Regions from separate parts of the Pseudomonas baltica genome, predicted to be linked through region 2. Evidence: predicted binding sites of a transcription regulator. Region 2 holds the regulator's gene; the other holds the start of a gene.

Region 1 (3,391 bases), 1.7 Mb from region 2:
GGCGCGGATCCGTCATGGAAAACAAGGGACGGTTATCCTAACAGAGCGCGGCCATGTCTGTAGCGAGGGGCCTTGCCCGCGAAAATTCTTCAGCCGCAGGCAATGCATAGGGCGAATATTTACGGGGCAAGCCCCCTCGCTGCCGAGGGCCGATCACACCTTGAAGGTATTGACCATCTGGCTCAGATCCAGCGCCAGGCGCGACAGCTCCTGGCTGGCGGCGGTGGTCTGATGGGCACCGGCCGAGCTCTGCATCGACAGGTCGCGAATATTCACCAGATTGCGGTCGACTTCGCGGGCGACCTGAGCCTGCTCTTCGGCCGCACTGGCGATCACCAGGTTGCGCTGGGAAATCTCGTTGATGCTGCGGGTGATCTCTTCCAGGGCATCGCCGGCGCCGCGAGCGGTTTCCAGCGTGCTCTGCGCCTTGCTGCTGCTGTTTTCCATGGCCGTCACCGCCTGGGTGCTGCCTTGTTGAATGCCGCTGACCATGGTTTCGATTTCCTGGGTCGACTGCTGCGTACGATGCGCCAAGGCTCGTACTTCATCGGCCACCACTGCGAAGCCGCGCCCGGCTTCACCGGCACGGGCCGCTTCAATGGCGGCGTTGAGCGCCAGCAGGTTGGTCTGTTCGGCGATGGCGCGGATCACTTCCAGCACCTTGCCGATGTCGCGGGTCTGTCCGGCCAGCTTGCGGACCTGCTCGGAGGTGGCTTCGACATCCTGGTTCATCTGCGAGATCGCGCTGACCGTGGCGCTGACCCGCTGCTGACCTTGCAAGGCGGCGGACGAGGATTGCTGCGAGGCCTCGGAGGTGGTCACGGCGTTGCTGGCGACTTCTTCCACGGCGGCGGTCATTTCATTGACCGCAGTGGCCGCCATGTCGATTTCGTTGTTCTGCTGCTGCAGGCCGCGCGAGCCTTCTTCGGTCACGGCGTTGAGCTCTTCGGCGGCCGAGGCCAGCTGTGTAGCAGAGCCGGAGATACGCTGGATGGTGCTGCGCAGGTTGCCTTGCATGGTGCTCAAGGCCTGTTGCAGACGCGACACCTCGTCGTCGCCATCGACCTCGACGTTCTTGCTCAGGTCGCTGTTGGCCACGTCTTCGGCGACTTTGACCGCCCGATTCAAGGGCCCGACGATGCTGCGCGTCAGCAGAATAGCGAGCAGGACGGTCATGGCGGCGACCAGCACCAGCACGCCGATCACCAGGTTCCTGGCTTCACCGTAGTCGGATTGCGAGTCGATCACGGCAGCATCGGCGCCTTTGCGGTTGAGCTCGATCAGCTTCACCAGCACCGGCGACATCTGATCGGAGTAGGTTTTCAGGTCGCCGTTGATCATGCCGGGGATCACGTCCTCCTGCTTGGCCTTGGACGCCGCACGCAGGCGGTCCTGTGCGCCGATGTAGCTGTTCAGGGCCTTGCTTAGATCATCGTAAAGGCCTTGCTCGGCGGGGCTGCTGATGGTGGGCTGGTAGGCCGCCATCAAGCCGCGTACTTGTTGGGTGAGGGTCTCGATGCGGGCGTCGGCCTTGTCGATATCGGTTTGGCTGCGGTTGACCTGGATGAAGTAGCTCATGGTCCTGAAGCGCGTGGTGGTGTCGGCCAGCTCGCCAAGGATACGCGTGGATTTGAGCCAGTTCTGCGCGATGTCGATGGCGTTCTTGTTGAGCTCCGACATCTGTCGCAGGCTCATGATGCCCAGAAAGAGCACGAGCACGGCAATGATGCCGAAACCTAGGGTAGCGCGGGTAGCGATGCCGATACTGCGCAGCGACATGGGAGTGAGCCTCGATCCGAGTGTAGTGGTCATTAGGGGGCGTATCGGCCGGTAAGCCACCGACAATAGGGGGGCAATACCGTATTTTTATGACTGAATCGATACAGCTCCCAGGCTGACACCCCTGACCGCATGACTTGTCACCTACTCAGGTACAGCGAACGCAATCAAGTAGTCCCCTCAGTGGTGATCCAGGCGGTGCTGGCGCGTCATCATTGCCGATGAACGACCAAAGGCGCTGGTCAATCAAATCGCAAAAGAGTACAAATGTACTCCATGACTATTTTATCCCAGCGCCGCAGCGCCATTCTCGAATTCATTCGCCAACGCCTGAACGATCAGGGGCAGTCGCCGAGCCTGGCGGAAATCTCCGAAGCCTTTGGCTTTGCCTCCCGCAGCGTGGCCCGCAAGCACATCGTGGCGTTGACGGAGGCCGGCTATATCGAAGTACGGGCTGGCCAGGCGCGGGGTATCCGCCTGCTCGATCAACCCCCGCGCAACGCTTTACTGGAGATCCCTTTGCTGGGGCGCGTGGCGGCCGGGCGGCCGATCGAGCCGGATGCCCAGGTCCACGATCATTTGTTGTTCGATCCACGCATGTTCGCCCGCGCCCCGGATTTTCTGTTGCGGGTCGAGGGCGACTCGATGATCGAAGACGGCATCCTCGATGGCGACCTGGTGGGCGTGCAGCGCCAGGCCGAGGCGCGCAATGGCCAGATCGTGGTGGCGCGGCTCGAAGGCGAGGTCACCATCAAGCGCTTCGAGCTGAATGCCGACGGTATTCGCCTGTTGCCGCGCAACCCGGCCTATGCGCCCATTGATGTCGGCCCGGGGCAGGACTTCATCATCGAAGGTATTTTTTGCGGATTGGTGCGGCGATGATCGGCGCGTTGGCAGGCACTGCGGCAAGCCATTCGGCTGCGCATATGGCGGGTGCCGTGACCAGTCTCGAGGGGTTGCTTGATCAACGACGACTGTGGAAAGGCCGCGCCACCCCCAGGATCAGTGGCCAGCAACCTACCGGCCATGCAGCCCTCGATGCGGTGTTGCCCAGTGGCGGTTGGCCGGCCTCGGCACTCAGCGAACTTCTGCTGCCGGCCCATGGCTGTGGCGAGCTGCAGTTGCTCTGGCCCTCCCTGGCCCGGCTCACTGCCAGTGGCGAACGTGTGGTCCTGGTGGGACCGCCCCATGTGCCCTATGCGCCGGCTTGGCAGGCGGCGGGCGTCGAGTTGCGGCATTTATCGGTGATCGCTGCCGAGGGCAAGGATGCTTTGTGGGCCGCCGAGCAATGCTTGCGCTCAGGCAGTTGCGGCGCTGTGTTGTGCTGGCCGATGCATGCCGATGACAAGGCCTTGCGCCGGTTGCAGGTGGCGGCCGAAAGCGGTCAGACGCTGGCATTTGCCTGCCGGCCTCAAGCGGCCGCCGTCAATGCTTCACCGGCGGCCTTGCGCCTGATGATCGAGCTGCAACCCCCGCAATGGCGGGTCCTCAAATGCCGCGGTGGCGTAGCGCCCGCTGCACCCATTGCCTGTGATCGGGCGGGGTGAGGCGCGCATGCTCTGGGCCTGTATTCTCCTGCCGCAGTTGGCGCTGGATGACGTTTCGCGTCGCC
Region 2 (3,391 bases):
TTCTTTATCTTTTTCGTCGCGCAGTTGCTGATGGTCGTGTTGGATCCCTGCAAAACGGTCAACCTGACTGGCCATGAGCACCAGTTTGAGCAGATTGCTTTCGACTTCAGTGACCATTTGCGTGACCCGCTTGATCACCTGACCGGTAAGGTCCTGGTAATCCTGGGCCAGCAAAATGTCGTTGAGGTGCGAGGAGACTTGCCGCGCATCGGTTTCGCTGCGGGTCAGAAAACCGTCCACACGCTTGACTAGCTCGCGAAATTCATCGGGCGAAGTTTCGCGGCGCTGGAAGCGCTGCCAGTCCTGGCGCAGGCTGGCGGCGTCGTCGGCCAACGAGCCCACGAGCGGCGTGCTTTGCTCCACCAGGTCCATGGTGCGGTTGGCGGCGGCATCGGTCAGACGCACGACATAGGACAGCCGTTCGGTGGCGTCGGTTATCTGCGACACCTCTTCGGCCTGTGGCATGTTTGGATCGATCTGGAAGTCGACGATGGCGCTGTGCAGCTCACGGGTGAGCTTGCCAATCTCCTGATACAGGCCGCGGTCACGGGTTTGGTTCAACTCGTGAATCAATTGCACCGCTTCGCCGAACTTGCCTTGTTCCAGGCGTTCGACCAACTCCTGGGCATTCTTTTTCAGGGTCGACTCGAAGTCACCCAAACTGGATTGCTTGTCCATACTGCTGCCCCCGTGGCGTCATTCAGCTGTTGACGCGCTCGAAGATCTTCTCGATTTTTTCTTTCAGCACTTGCGCAGTGAAAGGCTTGACCACATAGCCGTTCACGCCGGCCTGGGCAGCTTCGATGATCTGTTCACGCTTCGCTTCGGCCGTCACCATCAACACTGGGAGGCTTTTGAGACGTTCATCGGCGCGGACCTGACGCAGCAGGTCGATGCCGGACATGCCGGGCATGTTCCAGTCGGTCACCAGAAAGTCGAAGCTGCCCGCTTGCAGCATCGGCAACGCTGTGAGGCCGTCGTCGGCTTCCGAGGTGTTGGTGAACCCCAGATCGCGCAGCAGGTTCTTGATGATCCGCCGCATCGTCGAAAAGTCGTCGACGATGAGGATTTTCATGTTCTTGTCCAAGTAGACCTCCAAGCAGTCTTTAACGCACCCAGCACCTGGGTGCGCGATCAATCAAAACCAGTTATTTTCACATCAAGACCGCAGTGTTGCTTCGACCCTGTGGCGTGGGCTGCCTCCTGTGGGAGCAAGGCTTGCCCGCGAAGGCGTTAGTACGGACGCCTTCGCGGGCAAGCCTTGCTCCCACAGGTGCTCGGCTCAGGCCACCGGGCCTTTTCAATACTTCATCTTGCCCGCCATTCACCCAGGCGACTGCGCAAGCGCGCCGCGCACTGGCTGTGCAGCTGGCTGACCCGCGATTCGCTGACCCCCAGCACTTCGCCGATCTCCTTGAGGTTGAGTTCCTCGTCGTAGTACAGCGACAGCACCAGTTTTTCCCGTTCCGGCAAGTTGGCGATGGCGTCGGCCAAGGCTGCCTGAAAGCGCTCGTCTTCCAGGCCGCGTGACGGTTCCGGGCTACCGCTGGCGCCCTCCTCGTGCAGGCCTTCATGCTCGCCGTCCTGCAACAGATCATCGAAGCTGAACAGGCGACTGCCCAAGGTATCGTTCAGAATCCCGTAATAATCATCCAGACTCATCTGGAGTTCGGCCGCAACCTCGTGATCTTTAGCGTCGCGACCGGTTTTTGCTTCAATTGCACGAATCGCGTCACTGACCATGCGCGTATTGCGATGCACCGAACGCGGCGCCCAGTCACCTTTGCGCACCTCGTCGAGCATGGCGCCACGGATGCGGATACCGGCATAGGTCTCGAAACTAGCGCCTTTGCTGGAGTCGTACTTGGTCGAAACTTCAAGCAGGCCGATCATCCCGGCCTGAATCAGGTCCTCGACCTGCACGCTGGCCGGCAGGCGCGCCAGCAGGTGGTAGGCGATGCGCTTGACCAGCGGCGCGTAGGTCTCGATCAGTTGATACTGCTGAGACTCGCGCGACGCCTTGTTGTACATCCGATATCCGCTTGCGCTCATGAGACAGGTCCCGCACTGGTTTGCTGAACCAAACGTTCGACGAAGAACTCCAGGTGCCCGCGTGGGTTGGCAGGCAAGGGCCAGGTGTCGACCTTTTGGGCGATCGCCTTGAAGGCCAGCGCGCATTTGGAGCGCGGGAAGGCCTCGTAGACGGCACGTTGTTTCTGCACAGCCTTGCGTACCGATTCGTCGTACGGCACGGCGCCCACATACTGCAGGGCCACGTCGAGGAAACGGTCAGTTACCTTGGTCAGCTTGGCGAACAGGTTGCGACCTTCCTGCGGGCTCTGGGCCATGTTGGCCAGGACCCGGAAGCGATTCATGCCGTAGTCGCGGTTGAGCAGCTTGATCAATGCGTAGGCATCGGTGATCGAGGTGGGCTCGTCGCACACCACCAGCAAGACTTCCTGAGCGGCGCGCACAAAGCTGACCACCGAGTCGCCGATGCCGGCTGCGGTGTCGATCACCAGCACATCGAGGTTGTCGCCGATGTCGCTGAAGGCCTGGATCAAGCCGGCATGCTGGGCAGGCGTCAGATGCACCATGCTCTGGGTCCCGGAGGCAGCCGGCACGATACGAATCCCGCCGGGCCCCTGCAGGAGCACGTCACGTAACTCGCAGCGCCCTTCGATGACGTCTGCCAGCGTGCGTTTAGGCGTCAGGCCGAGCAACACGTCGACGTTGGCCAGACCGAGGTCGGCGTCCATCAACATGACTCTGCGGCCAAGTTCCGCCAGCGCCAGTGAGAGGTTCACCGACACGTTGGTCTTGCCGACGCCACCTTTACCGCCGGTTACGGCGATCACCTGTACGGGATGCATGCTACCCATGTTCGTTCTTTACCTTGTCACTTAGACCGAGGCCACACGACTGACTGCGCTTCATCATCTGAAGATTGCCTGGCAGACCATCGATGCAGGTGGATTGCAACGTTTTCATTGTTTGTTTACCTCAACCCGCGCGCTTGCCGGGGCTGTGGTAGAGATCAGCGAACATATCGGCCATGGCCTCTTCGCTGGGCTCCTCTTGCATTTGCATGTTCACCGCGCGGGTGACCAATTGATGTTTGCGCGGCAAATGCAGGTCATCCGGGATGCGCGGGCCATCAGTCAGATAGGCCACGGGCAAGGCGTGGTGGATGGCCAGGCTCAACACCTCGCCCAGGCTGGCGCTTTCGTCCAGCTTGGTGAGGATGCAGCCCGACAGGCCACAACGCTTGTAACTGTGATAGGCCGCGGTCAGCACCTGCTTCTGGCTGGTGGTAGCCAGGACCAGGTAATTGCGCGCCTTGATACCGCGACCGGCGAGGCTCTCCAGTTGCAGGCGCAGGGCCGGGTCG

Evidence for each region. The regulator FliA, encoded in region 2, starts transcription of late flagellar genes. The targets are predictions, from matches to a motif close to CTAAAGTTTNNNNNNNNNNNGCCGNTAA.
Region 1: a site for FliA is predicted at 1,821-1,848, ahead of REH34_RS28795 (methyl-accepting chemotaxis protein). Genes of this name have one in related genera too.

Annotation. Positions count from the first base shown of each region.
Region 1 covers NZ_CP134771.1:6,326,906-6,330,296, forward strand. The annotation lists gene REH34_RS28795 (methyl-accepting chemotaxis protein) at 154-1,779, opposite strand; gene lexA (transcriptional repressor LexA) at 2,047-2,661, shown strand; gene imuA (translesion DNA synthesis-associated protein ImuA) at 2,706-3,326, shown strand; gene REH34_RS28810 (DNA polymerase Y family protein) at 3,334-3,391, shown strand, end outside.
Region 2 covers NZ_CP134771.1:1,359,883-1,363,273, forward strand. The annotation lists gene REH34_RS05885 (protein phosphatase CheZ) at 1-678, opposite strand, end outside; gene REH34_RS05890 (chemotaxis response regulator CheY) at 701-1,075, opposite strand; gene fliA (RNA polymerase sigma factor FliA) at 1,309-2,052, opposite strand; gene fleN (flagellar synthesis regulator FleN) at 2,049-2,882, opposite strand; gene flhF (flagellar biosynthesis protein FlhF) at 3,004-3,391, opposite strand, start outside.